Regions from separate parts of the Sinomonas atrocyanea genome, predicted to be linked through region 1. Evidence: riboswitches for the same ligand, from Rfam matches in the RefSeq annotation. Region 1 holds a riboswitch; each other region holds the start of a gene.

Region 1 (4,272 bases):
TCCTCCTCGAGGCCGGTGATCTCCTGCGGCTCTGTCTGGCTTGCAGCCAATGCCTGGTCGAGGTCCCAGATGATGTCCTCGACGTCCTCGAGCCCCACCGAGAGGCGGATGAGGTCCGCCGGCACGCCGGCCGCGACGAGCTGCTCCGCGGAGAGCTGCTGGTGCGTCGTCGAGCCGGGGTGCAGCACGAGCGTGCGCGCGTCCCCGATGTTCGCCAGGTGCGAGGCGAGCTGGAGCGCCTCGATAAACCGGGCACCGGCCTCGCGGCCACCCCTGACGCCGAAGCTGAACACCGAGCCCACGCCGAGGGGCAGGAGCTCCTTCGCGTACGCGTGCTGCGGGTGCGAGGGCAGGCCCGCGTAGTTCACGTAGGTGACGCGCGGATCGGCCTCGAGCCACTCGGCGACGCGCTGGGCGTTCGCGAGGTGGTTGTCCATGCGCTGCGGGAGCGTCTCGACGCCCTGGAGGAGCTGGAACGCGGACTGCGCGGACAGGGACGGCCCGATGTCGCGCAGCTGCTCGGAGCGCAGCTTGGTGAGGAATCCGTACTCGCCGAAGTTGCCCCACCATGAGACGTTGCCGTAGCTGGGCACCGGCTCCGTCATGGTCGGGAATCTGCCGTTGCCCCAGTCGAAGGTGCCGGACTCCACGACCACGCCGCCGAGCGTGGTCCCGTGGCCGCCGAGGAACTTCGTGGCCGAGTGGATCACGATGTCCGCGCCGTGCTCGATGGGCCGCAAGATGTACGGCGGGGTCAGCGTCGAGTCGACCACGAGCGGGACTCCGTGCTCATGGGCGACGGCGGCGAGGCCGGCCAGGTCGGCGATGTCGCCGGAGGGGTTGGCCACCACCTCGGTGTACACGGCCTTGGTGTTCTCGCGCAGGGCCGCCTTGAACGCGGCCGGATCGGTCGAGTCCACGAACGTGGTCTCGACCCCGAACCGGCGCAGCGTCACGTCGAGCTGGGTGATCGTGCCGCCGTAGAGCTTGGAGGAGGCGACGATGTGGTCCCCGGCCTGGGTGAGCGCGGCGAACGTGATGAACTCCGCGGCCATGCCGGAGGACGTCGCGACCGCTCCGATGCCGCCCTCGAGCGAGGCGATGCGCTCCTCGAAGGCGGCGACGGTCGGGTTGCCGATGCGGGAGTAGATGTTGCCGTACTTCTGCAGCGCGAACAGGTTGGCGGCGTCGTCCGAGTCCTTGAACACGAACGAGGTCGACTGGTAGATCGGGACCGCCCGGGCGCCGTGCTCGGCGTCGGGCGTGCCGCCGGCGTGCAGGGCGCGGGTGCGGAAGCCGAACTGGCGCTCCGCCATCAGGCGTTCGCCCCGGCGAGGTCCGCCCCGGTGAGGTCCGCGCGGTGGCGGGCGGCGCCGTCGTGCCTCGTGACCGGCAGCAGGTCAGTGCGCAGCTCGGTGCCGTTCTTGCGGGCGAGGTCCGCCTCGAGCTCGCGCACGATCGGGAGGACGTCGCGGCCGAACGCCTCGAGCTCCTCCTGGAAGTGCAGGTAGCCGGTGAGGAACAGGTTCACGCCGATCTTCTTGTACTCGACGATCCGCTCGGCGATCTGCTCGGGGGTGCCGATGAGCTTGGTGCGGAAGCCGTCGTTGTACTGGACGAGGTCCTCGAACGTGGAGTCCTCCCACATGCCCTTGCCGTCCTTGGTGGACTGGCCGGCCTCCTTGACGGCGGCGGCGAAGCCCTCGACGGCGGGCCGGTGGGCCTTGGCGATGATCTCGCGGAGCGTGTCCTGGGCCTCCTTCTCCGTGTCGCGGGCGATCACAAAGCCGTTGAGGCCGAAGCGCGGCGCGGCGGGGGCGGTGCGGCCGTCCTGGGCGGCGGCCAGGACCCCGGCGATGTTCTCCTTGAAGCCCTCGATGTCGCGGCCGTTGGAGAAGTACCAGTCCGCGGTGCGGCCTGCAGCGGCCTGCGCGGCCGTCGAGTTGCCGCCGAAGAAGATCTCCGGGTGCGGGCGGCCCGGGACGTCCAGCGGCGCCGGGTTCAGCGTGAAGTCGGAGATCGTGTAGTACTTGCCCGACTGCGAGTACTCCTTCTGCGTCCACAGGCCTCGGAGGGCGTTGATGAACTCCTCGGTGCGGACGTAGCGCTCATCGTGCTCGAGCCACTCCAGGCCGAAGTTCACGAACTCGTCCTTGAGCCAGCCCGAGACCACGTTCACGGCCGCGCGTCCGCCGGAGAGGTGGTCCGCGGTGATGATGAACTTTGCGAGCACCCCCGGGTGCCACATGCCCGGGTGCACGGCCGAGATGACCTTGAGCCGCTCGGTGGCCATGAGCAGCGCGAGACTGAACGAGGTGGCCTCGTGCTGCTTGTCCGCGCCGTAGCTCGCGGCGTAGCGGGTCTGCGTCAGGGCGTACTCGAAGCCCGAGTCCTCCGCGATGCGGGCGAGCTTCCTGTTGTACTCGAACTCCCAGTTGGTCCGCTGCTCGATGGTCGAGACGACGAGGCCACCCGAGACGTTGGGCACCCAGTAGGCGAACTTCAGCGGGGTCTCGAGGTCGATCCCAGACAAGGACATAGTGCGCTCCTTACGTGCGGGCGCGACGTGGGGCTCGGGCCGAGGCTCCATAGCACTCACCATCGCTTCTGGCAGTAGCACCTTTGGCTCCGGACGGCGGTCCCGCCGGGGCCAGGGTTGCTGCGGCGTCACAGATCCAGATCTCTCAGCCGCTCGGGATGGTCAGTCCGATTCTGTCGAAAGACCGCGTAACGATGCAAATTATTTCGTCACACTCGCGGGAGCCGGTGCCGCGCCGAATACTGTTCGGTGGCGTGCCCGCCGGTCGGCCCGCCGGAGAGGGGAATGCACTGATGGGACGCACGACGGCGGGCGGTTCCGCCTCGTACGCGGAGCTCGCCGAGCGCTTCGCCCCGGTCTTCGCGCGGATCGAGGGCGGCGCGCTCGACCGGGAGCTGGCCAGGGCCCTGCCGTTCGAGCAGGTCGGCTGGCTCAAGGACGCCGGGTTCGGCCGCGTGCGGGTGCCAGCCGAGTACGGCGGCTTCGGCGCCTCCATCGAGACGCTCGTCCGGCTGCTCATCGACCTCTCCGCGGCGGACTCCTCGGTGGGACACCTGCTGCGCTCCCACTTCGCGTTCGTGGAGACCATCTCGCTGCAGGACGAGGCCTTCCGGGCCCGGTGGTTCGGCCGGGTCGCGGACGGCGCCCTCTTCGGCAACGCCGCGACCGAGAAGTCCGGCAACGCCCTCGGTACCGTCCAGACGCGCCTCGCCCCCGCGGCCAACGGGTGGCTCCTCACCGGCGAGAAGTACTACACGACCGGCACGATCTTCGCCGACTACGTGGCCGTCATGGCGTCCCCGGAGGAATCGGCCGCGCGGCTGTACGCGATCGCGCCGACCGGGCATCCCGGCGTCGAGATTCGCGACGACTGGGACGGCTTCGGCCAGCAGATGACCGGCACCGGGACGGCCGTGTTCCGCGATGTCCCGATCCCGGATGAGGACGCCGTGCCCCGCACCGAGTCCACCACGCATGAGCCGGCCTTCCTCCAGCTCATGCTCCTGACGGTCCTCGCCGGGATCGGGAAGGCCGTGGTGCGCGACGCCTCGGCGCTCGTGGCGAAGCGGACGCGGACCTTCTCGACCGGGTCCGGGCAGCTGTTCCGCGAGGACCCGCTCATCCTGAACCTGGTGGGGCAGCTCGCGGCCAAGTCGTTCGCCGCGGAGTCCTCCGTGCTCGCCGCGGCCCGCGAGCTCGACGCCGCCCTCGCCCTCGGCCCCGACGCCCCGGCCGAGGACCGCTACGTGCGGGGAGCTGTCGCCGTCGACCTCGCCCAGGTGGCCGTGCCGCCGCTCGTGATCGACGCCGCGCAGCAGCTCTTCGACACGGCCGGCGCCTCCGCCGTGTCCCGGGGCAAGGCGCTCGACCGGCACTGGCGCAATGCCCGGACCGTCGCGACGCACAACCCGGCGGCGTTCAAGGCGCGCGGGCTGGGGGACTGGTTCGTCAACGGGACCTCGCCCGTGGCCCTGCACAGCATCGGCGAGGCAACGGCTCCGGCGGGGTCGGCCCGCTAGGCGCAGCTGACTCCTCAACGGCGCGTAGATGACCCCTCGACGGTGCGGACCTGACTCCTCAACGGCGCGTATCCCTCGTTGAGGAGTCACCTACGCCGTTTCGAGGAGTCACCTACGCCAGCTTGAAGAGTCACCTACGCCGTTTCGAGGGCTCACGCCCGGGCCAGGAGCTCCTCGCCCACCCGCCCGCGCTGGTAGAACACCTCGCGCCCG
Region 2 (4,272 bases), 1.2 Mb from region 1:
CTCGCCGACCTCGGCAATCTGCGCAATCCCCCCGCGGAGGTCGTCCGCCACTATGTCCGCCAGTGCTCGATCGAGATGTCCTGCGCCGACGTCGCCCGCGCGGGCCTCTTCCTGGCGAACAACGGGGTGGGCCCCTCCGGGCGGGTGGTCTCCGCCTCGGCCGCCAAGCGGATCGGCGCCGTCATGCTCACGTGCGGGATGTACGACGCGGCCGGCGAGTTCGCCTACCGCGTCGGGCTGCCGAGCAAGAGCGGCGTGGGCGGCGGCATCCTCACCGTCGTGCCCGGCATCTGCTCCATCTGCGTGTGGAGTCCGCGCCTCGATGCCCACGGCAACTCCCTCGCGGGCGCCTCAGCGCTCGCGGAACTGGCAGAGCGCACCGGCTGGTCCATCTTCTGAGCCCGAGCGCTCTCCCCCTCCCCCTCACCCTTCCCTCTCCGCCCCCTGCGAAAGGATCCGCCATGCCCGAAACCGAGCCCACCACGGAAGTCGCCGATCATCGTGAGGACCACGGTCATGCCCATGCGGCCGACCATGTGATCCATGCCGAGGACGCCGGCTACCACAAGGGCCTGAAGGCCCGGCAGATCCAGATGATCGCGATCGGCGGCGCGATCGGCACCGGCCTGTTCCTGGGCGCCGGCGGGCGCCTGGCCGCGGCCGGGCCCTCGCTCGTGTTCGCCTACGCGATCTGCGGCGCGTTCGTCTTCCTCATCCTCCGCGCCCTCGGCGAGCTCGTCCTCCACCGGCCCTCCTCCGGCTCCTTCGTCTCCTACGCCCGGGAGTTCTTCGGCGAGAAGGCCGCCTACATCTCCGGCTGGTTCTACTGGATCAACTGGGCCATGACCACCATCGTGGACACCACCGCCGCCGCCCTCTACATGCACTTCTTCGGCAAGTACGTCCCCTGGATCGCCGCCGTGCCCCAGTGGGCCTGGGCCCTGATCGCCCTCGTGCTCGTCCTGGCCCTGAACCTGGTCTCCGTGAAGGTCTTCGGCGAGATGGAATTCTGGTTCGCCCTGATCAAGGTCGCCGCCCTGCTGGCCTTCCTCGCCCTGGGCATCTACTTCGTCCTCTTCGGCACCCCCACCGGCGCCACCACCGGCCTGACCCTCATCTCCGACCACGGCGGCCTCTTCCCCATGGGCCTGGCCCCCATGATCATGCTCATGCAGGGCGTCGTCTTCGCCTACGCCTCCGTCGAGCTCGTCGGCACCGCCGCCGGCGAGACCGAGAACCCCGAGAAGATCATGCCCCGCGCCATCAACTCCGTCGTGGCCCGCATCGCCGTCTTCTACGTCGGCTCCGTCATCCTCCTCTCCCTCCTGCTGCCCTACACCGCCTACCAGAAGGGCGTCAGCCCCTTCGTGACCTTCTTCGGCTCCATCGGCGTCGGCGGCGTGGACGTGATCATGAACCTCGTCGTCCTCACCGCCGCCCTGTCCTCCCTCAACGCCGGCCTCTACTCCACCGGACGCATCCTGCGCTCCATGGCCGCCGCCGGCTCCGCCCCCACGTTCGCCCTGCGCATGAACAAGGCCGGCGTCCCCTACGGCGGCATCGCCATCACCGCCGTCGTCTCCCTCCTGGGCGTGCCGCTGAACTACCTCGTCCCCGCCGACGCCTTCGAGATCGTCCTCAACGTCGCCTCCGTCGGCATCATCTCCACCTGGGCCACCATCGTCATCTGCCAGATCCAGCTGCACCGCTGGGCCAAGAAGGGCTGGACCACCCGCCCCGCCTTCCGCATGCCCGGCGCCCCCTACACCGGCTACATCACCCTGGCCTTCCTCGTCGCCGTCTTCATCATGGTCCTCATCGACTCCCCCTGGACCCTCCTGGCCACCGCCGTCGCCTGCATCCTCATGGTCATCGGCTGGTACGCCTCCCGCGAACGCATCCACGAGATCGCCGCCGCCCGCGACGGCTACACCGGCGCAGCCCCCGTCGTCGCCAACCGCACCCGACACGACTGACCCACCCCGCGGCCCGGCCGCCGGGGGTCCGGCCGGGCCGCGCCCCATCCGCATATTGCCAATCGTTACCGCAGCCCCATGGTCGGCCCCAGTGCCCCGTGCTACGTTCAATCGAAGAGTAATGAGCGCCAGTGCCAAGCCCTGACTTAGCTGGCCGGCAACCCTCCAAGCGGCGGGGTGCCTCAGGTGAGTACTCGGCATTCGTCTTCGATACGCAAGCCCGAAGGAGCCCCGTCATGCCCGACACAGCAACCGAGCAGACCGCGGCGGCAGCCGCGACCACCCCGCTCAACGACCCGGCGGCCCCGGGCAGCCCCGCCGAGGAGAAGCTGGCCTACCGGCTCCTGACCGGCCCGGACACCCGCGAATTCTGCGCCCGCATCTCGCAGGCCCTCGCCGACGGGTACGTGCTCCACGGCAGCCCGGCCGCCACCTTCAACGGCACCGACGTCATCGTGGCCCAGGCCGTGGTCCTCCCCCACACGGTGGCCAGGGCGGACGCCGCGGTGGCCTCCGCCGTCGACTCCCTCGAGTACGAGGGCGAGGGCCACGCGTGAGCTACGCGGGCGACCTCACCCCGGAGGAGGCCTGGTCCAAGCTCGCGAGCGGCGAGGCCGTGCTCGTGGACGTGCGCACCGAGGAGGAGTGGGCGCACGTGGGCATTCCCGATACCAAGGGCACCGAGAACGATCCGCTCTTCATCCCCTGGGTGTTCGAGGGCGGCATCCCCAATCCGGACTTCGTGATGGAGCTCGAACTCCAGGGGCCCGACGACAGGACGACCCCCCTGCTGTTCCTCTGCCGCTCCGGCCACCGCTCCGCGGCCGCGGCCGCCGTGGCCACAAACCTCGGCTTCACCGCGTACAGCGTCCTCGAGGGCTTCGAGGGCGTGCCCGGGCCGGACGGCCAGCGGACGGTCAACGGGTGGAAGAACCGCGGACTGCCGACCAATCTTGGACAGGACTGAAGACTTACGTGAGCTTTGACATCAACGCCGCCAGCTGGAGCGAGGACACGCAGGCGGTGCGGGGCGGACTCCTGCGCACCGACTTCCAGGAGACGTCCGAGGCGCTCTTCCTCACCTCCGGATTCGTCTACTCCTCCGCCGAGGCCGCCGAGCGGGCGTTCACCGGCGAGGAAGAGCGCTTCGTCTACTCGCGCTACGGCAACCCCTCCGTCGCCACCTTCCAGGAGCGGCTCCGGCTGCTCGAGGGGACCGAGGCCTGCTTCGCGACCGCATCCGGCATGTCCGCGGTGTTCACCGCGCTGGCGGCCCTGCTGGGAGCCGGGGACCGGGTCGTCGCGGCGCGCAGCCTGTTCGGCTCGTGCTTCGTGATCCTCAACGAGATCCTGCCCCGCTGGGGCGTTGAGACGGTGTTCGTGGACGGCCCCGACCTGGACCAGTGGCGCGAGGCGCTCTCCCGGCCCACCACCGCCGTGTTCTTCGAGTCCCCATCGAACCCGATGCAGGAGCTCGTGGACATCCAGGCCGTCGCGGACCTTGCGCATGCCGCGGGCGCGAAGGTCGTCGTCGACAACGTCTTCGCCACCCCCCTGCTCCAGCGCAGCCTGGACTTCGGTGCCGACGTCATCGTGTACTCCGGCACCAAGCACATCGACGGCCAGGGCCGCGTGCTCGGCGGCGCCGTGCTCGGCACGAAGGAGTTCATCGACGGGCCGGTGAAGAACCTCATGCGCCACACGGGCCCGGCGCTCTCGGCCTTCAACGCCTGGGTGCTCTCCAAGGGCCTGGAGACGATGGGGCTGCGCGTGCGGCACTCCTCGGCGAGTGCCCTCGCGATCGCCGAATGGCTCGAGGCGCGGCCCGAGGTCCGCTGGGTCAAGTACCCGCATCTCGCCTCGCACCCGCAGTACGAGCTCGCGAAGAAGCAGATGAGCGCCGGCGGAACCGTCATCACCTTCGAGCTGGATGCCCCGAGGGCCAGGGCAAGGAGGCGGCCTTCCGCCTGCTCAACGGGCTTCAGGTCATCGACATCTCCAACAACCTCGGCGACTCGAAGTCCCTCATCACCCACCCCGCCACGACGACCCACCGGGCCATGGGCCCCGAGGGGCGCGCGGCGATCGGGCTCGGCGACGGCGTGCTGCGGCTCTCGGTGGGACTCGAGGACGTCGGGGACCTGATCGGGGACCTCGAGCGGGCGCTCACCCACGGCGGCTGAGGGGAGCCACGTGGCCGAGGGAAGCGCGGCGACGGCCGCACCGGGGACACTGTGACCATGCGGCACTTCGACATCGTCATCACCACACCGCTCCCGCCCCGCCAGGCGTGGAC
Region 3 (4,272 bases), 550 kb from region 1:
GCTGTTCGTGCTCCCGATCATCTTCCAGCTCATTCCGAACGACTTCTTCAAGGAGGCACGCAAGTACCTCCCCACCAACGCGTTCCAGTCCATGCTCGAGGCAGGGTCCAGCCAGCCCCTGGACTCCTCCCTCCTCGAGCCCTGGCAGGGCACGCTGGTCATCGCCGCCTATGTGGTGGTGCTCCTCTTCGCCGCCTTCACCACGCTCAAGCAGCGGGACGTGTAGGAGGACCGTGCACGCTCCCGGCGCGCAGGCGCTCGCCCTCGCGGTCCCGCCACGGCGGGGCCGCGTCCGCGCGTACCTGGCCGACCGTCCCGTGGCGATGGACTGGATCGTCGTCGCCGCGGCCGCGTTCCTCGCGGGGCCGCTCTTCGCCGAGTACGCCCTGCACGGCAATTGGTGGCGGTTGGCCCTGCTGGCCGTCCAGCAGGCGGCCCTGCTGGGGCGGCGCCGGTCCCCGTGGGCCGTGCTGGTGGTGACCGTGGCGATCGACGCCGCCCTGCTCTACCAGTCCCCGAACAGCTCGGTCATGAGCGCGGCGGTCTTCTTCGCGCTCTACGCCGTGGCCGTCTCAGCCCCGGCGCTCGTCGCCTTCGGCGCATCCGTGCTCGCCTCGGTCCCCGCCTCCGTCTACTACGCGTTCGTCTACACCCCCCGCGGCCCCGCCGTCCCGGAGAACGCCCGCTACGTGGGCCTGGTCGCCGCGGTCTCCGTGTTGCTCATGGACGTCCTCGCCGCCGGGCTCGGAGCCTGGGTCCGCGGCACCCGCGAGCACCAGGCCGAGATCCGGGCCTGGGCCATGCGCAGGGCCGAGCTGGCCTCCGTCCAGGAGCGCAACCGGATCGCCCGGGAGATGCACGACGTCGTCGCGCACTCGCTCACGGTCATGGTCGCCCTCAGCGACGGCGCCGCGAAGATCGCCGCGAAGGACCCGGACAGGGCCCAGGAGGTCCTCGGCGAGCTGTCCCGTACCGGGCGCACCGCCCTGGCGGACATGCGCCGCGTCCTCGGGGTGCTCCGCGAGCCGGCATCGGAGGCAAGCCTCGCACCCGCCCCCGGCACCGAGAGCTTGCAGTCGCTCGTGGCCGGGTTCCGGACCGCGGGGCTCCCCGCCGTCCTCACACTCACCGGGGCCGCCCCGCCCGCGGACCCCGCCTTCCAGCTCGCCGTCTACCGGATCGTCCAGGAGTCCCTGACCAACGCGCTCCGCTACGGGCGCGGGGTCTCCCGCGTCGAGGTCGAGGTGGCACGCGAGGGCAGCACCGTGCGGGTCCGGATCGAGAACGACGGCGCGGCGGCCGACGGCGCGCGGCCTCGCCTCGGGACGGGAGCCGGCATCGCCGGGATGCGGGAGCGGGCCGCCCTCTACGGCGGCACCCTCCGCGCGGGCCCGCGGGCCGGGGGAGGATGGGTCGTGGAGACCGAGCTGCTGGTGGACGAGCAGCACTGGGCGGAGGGGGACGCATGAGCGAGACGGAGCACCACCACGGCGAGGGGCCCTTGAGGCTCCTGCTCGTCGACGACCAGCCGCTGCTGCGGATGGGCTTCCGGCTCGTCCTCGAGTCCGAGGACGGGATCGAGGTGGTCGGCGAGGCCGGCAACGGCGCCGAGGCCGTGAAGCTCACCGAGTCGCTGCGCCCCGACGTGGTGCTCATGGACGTGCGGATGCCGGTCATGGACGGCATCGAGGCCACACGGCGCATCGCCGCCGCCCACAGCCCTGCCCGCGTCATCATCCTGACCACCTTCGATCTCGACGAGTACGCGTTCTCCGGCCTCCAGGCCGGCGCCTCGGCGTTCCTGCTCAAGGACGTGGCGCCCGCCGAACTCGTCCAGGCCGTGCGGCTCGTGGCCAGCGGGGACGCCGTCGTGAGCCCCCGCGTGACCCAGCGGCTCCTCGAGACCTACGTCCGCAGCGGCGGCGCGCCCGCCCGGAGCAACGGCGGCGCCGCCCCGGACCCCCTGCTCAAGGAGCTGACGCCGCGCGAACTCGAGGTCCTGCGGGCCATCTGCGAGGGCCTGAGCAACGCGGAGATCGCGCACCGGTTCTTCCTCTCCGAGGCCACCGTGAAGAGCCACGTGCGCCGGATCCTGACCAAGCTGCACCTGCGCGACCGGGTGCAGGCGGTCGTGTACGGGTACGAGACGGGGCTCATCATCCCGAGCAACCCCGACTACTGAGTCCCCCCTCCGTCTGGAAGTCACCTCCTGAAGGTCACCTTCTGGAAGTCACGTCCTGGAAGTCAGGTCCAGCGGGTCGCTCCCGCAGGAGCTGACCTTCAGGAGCTGACCTTCAGGAGGTGACCTTCAGGAGGTGACCTTCAGAAGGCGGGGTGGGGCGAGTGTGAACCTCCGTGACGGGTGCGTTTCGTCAGGCGGGGCGCCCACCGGCAGACTGGGCGAAGAATCAAGAGTTCCGGCATCAAGCCCTGGCTTGCCGGACGGCAACCCTCCGGCTGTAGTGGGGTGCCCCAGGTGAGGATTCGACGGCGCGCGGGCCCCCGGCGCCGTAAGTATGGCGCCTGAGCGAGCCTCGCGCCGCGACCCGAAGAGGACCTGTATGGCCACCCTCCTGAGAACCGAGCCGGGACTCGGCACCGCCCTGCGCGCCAAGCGCCGCATCCTCGCCTCGGCGTTCGTCGGCACCACCATCGAGTGGTACGACTTCTACCTCTACGGCACGGCCTCGGCCCTCGTGTTCAACAAGCAGTTCTTCCCCGACGCGAGCCCGCTCGTGGGCGTCCTGGCCTCGTTCGCCACCTACGCGGTCGGGTTCATCGCGCGGCCCCTCGGCGGCGTCATCTCCGGCCACCTCGGGGACCGGATCGGCCGCAAGGCCCTGCTCGTGGCCTCCCTGCTGACCATGGGCATCGCCTCCACCCTCATCGGCGTCCTGCCGAACTATGCCTCCATCGGCATCCTCGCCGTGGTGGGACTCGTGGGACTCCGGCTCATCCAGGGCCTCTCCGCCGGCGCCGAGTGGGGCGGCTCCGCGCTGCTCTCCGTCGAGCACGCCCCGGCCGGCCGGCGCGGACTCTTCGGCTCGTTCACGCAGGTGGGCTCGGCGGCCGGCATGCTCCTGGCCACCGGCGCGTACGCGCTCACGCAGGGGTTCCTCACCCCTGAGCAGTTCCAGTCGTTCGGGTGGCGGCTGCCGTTCCTCCTCTCCGGCGTCCTCGTCCTGATCGGCCTGTGGATCCGCCTGGGCGTGACCGACGCAGAGGAGTTCACGGCGGTCAAGGATGCCGCGCGCACCGTGGCCCGGCCCGTGGCGCGCGTGCTGCGCGAGCACCCGCGCGGAATCCTCGTGACCATCGGTATGCGGCTCGTCCAGCCCGCCATCTACACGCTCATGACCGTGTACATCCTCGGGTACCTCAAGGACCGCCGCCACGACACCACCTCGGGCCTGGCCGCGATCCTCATCGTCTCCGCCATCGGGCTGCTCTCGGGCCCGTTCTGGGGTTGGCTCTCCGACCGGATCGGACGCCGGCGCATCGCCGTCGGGGCGTCCGTGGGCGTCGTGGTGCTCATCTGGCCGTTCTTCTGGTTCCTCGACCATGGCAGCCTGGCCTTCCTCCCGCTCGTGCTCCTCGTCGGGATGAACATCCTCCATGACGCGATCTACGGCCCCCAGGCCGCGTGGTTCGCCGAGCAGTTCCCCACCGAGCTGCGCTATTCGGGAGTCTCGTTCGGCTACCAGGTCGGCACCGTGCTCTCCGCGGCGGTCACCCCGCTCGTCGCCGCGGCCCTGCTCCAGGCCGGGGGCGGGGCGCCGTGGCTCGTGTGCGGCTGGTTCGCCGTGCTCGGCGTCCTCACCACGGCGGCGGCCCTCGCCGCCAAGGACCCGGTCGGCCTCCGCGCCGCCCAGCCGGCCACCGCGGAGGGCGGAGCGGGCGCCTGAGGCGCCGCCCGCCGTCGTCCGCCCCCCCAAGTCCCCGCCCACGGAACCCGAATCCGGAAGGAACCCCGTGACCAAGCCCCTGCTGCTGAACGCGTTCGAGATGCTCGTGCCGGTGCACCAGTCGCCGGGCCTGTGGCGACACCCCGACTCGCAGGCCCACCGCTTCGCGGAGCTGGGCTACTGGACCGGGCTCGCCAAGGCCCTCGAGGACGGCGGCTTCCACGGGATCTTCTTCGCGGACGTGCTCGGCCAGTACGACGTCTACGGCGGCAGCGCCGACGCGGCCGTCCGCGGCGGGGTCCAGTACCCGGCCCTCGACCCGCTGCTGATCGTGTCCGCCCTCGCGGCGGCCACCGAGCGGCTCGGC

The links. A riboswitch is a leader RNA that binds a small molecule or an ion and turns the genes downstream of it on or off. The one in region 1 is predicted to bind S-adenosylmethionine.
Region 2: it holds a riboswitch for S-adenosylmethionine, as region 1 does, so the genes downstream of both, SA2016_RS16865 (DUF1737 domain-containing protein) here and sfnG (dimethylsulfone monooxygenase SfnG) in region 1, are expected to answer to the same signal.
Region 3: it holds a riboswitch for S-adenosylmethionine, as region 1 does, so the genes downstream of both, SA2016_RS20045 (MFS transporter) here and sfnG (dimethylsulfone monooxygenase SfnG) in region 1, are expected to answer to the same signal.

The regions. Positions count from the first base shown of each region.
Region 1 is NZ_CP014518.1:501,285-505,556, forward strand. Features, by position in the region: gene SA2016_RS02420 (O-acetylhomoserine aminocarboxypropyltransferase/cysteine synthase family protein) at 1-1,316, opposite strand, end outside; gene sfnG (dimethylsulfone monooxygenase SfnG) at 1,316-2,539, opposite strand; SAM riboswitch class I at 2,596-2,704, opposite strand; gene SA2016_RS02430 (acyl-CoA dehydrogenase family protein) at 2,833-4,059, shown strand; gene SA2016_RS02435 (ArsR/SmtB family transcription factor) at 4,212-4,272, opposite strand, start outside.
Region 2 is NZ_CP014518.1:3,667,338-3,671,609, forward strand. Features, by position in the region: gene SA2016_RS16855 (glutaminase) at 1-399, shown strand, start outside; gene SA2016_RS16860 (amino acid permease) at 462-1,976, shown strand; SAM riboswitch class IV at 2,094-2,203, shown strand; gene SA2016_RS16865 (DUF1737 domain-containing protein) at 2,213-2,533, shown strand; gene SA2016_RS16870 (rhodanese-like domain-containing protein) at 2,530-2,943, shown strand; partial or broken gene SA2016_RS16875 (O-succinylhomoserine sulfhydrylase) at 2,952-4,159, shown strand.
Region 3 is NZ_CP014518.1:4,366,370-4,370,641, reverse strand. Features, by position in the region: gene SA2016_RS20060 (hypothetical protein) at 1-226, shown strand, start outside; gene SA2016_RS20055 (sensor histidine kinase) at 234-1,469, shown strand; gene SA2016_RS20050 (response regulator) at 1,466-2,182, shown strand; SAM riboswitch class IV at 2,407-2,523, shown strand; gene SA2016_RS20045 (MFS transporter) at 2,562-3,905, shown strand; gene SA2016_RS20040 (LLM class flavin-dependent oxidoreductase) at 3,973-4,272, shown strand, end outside.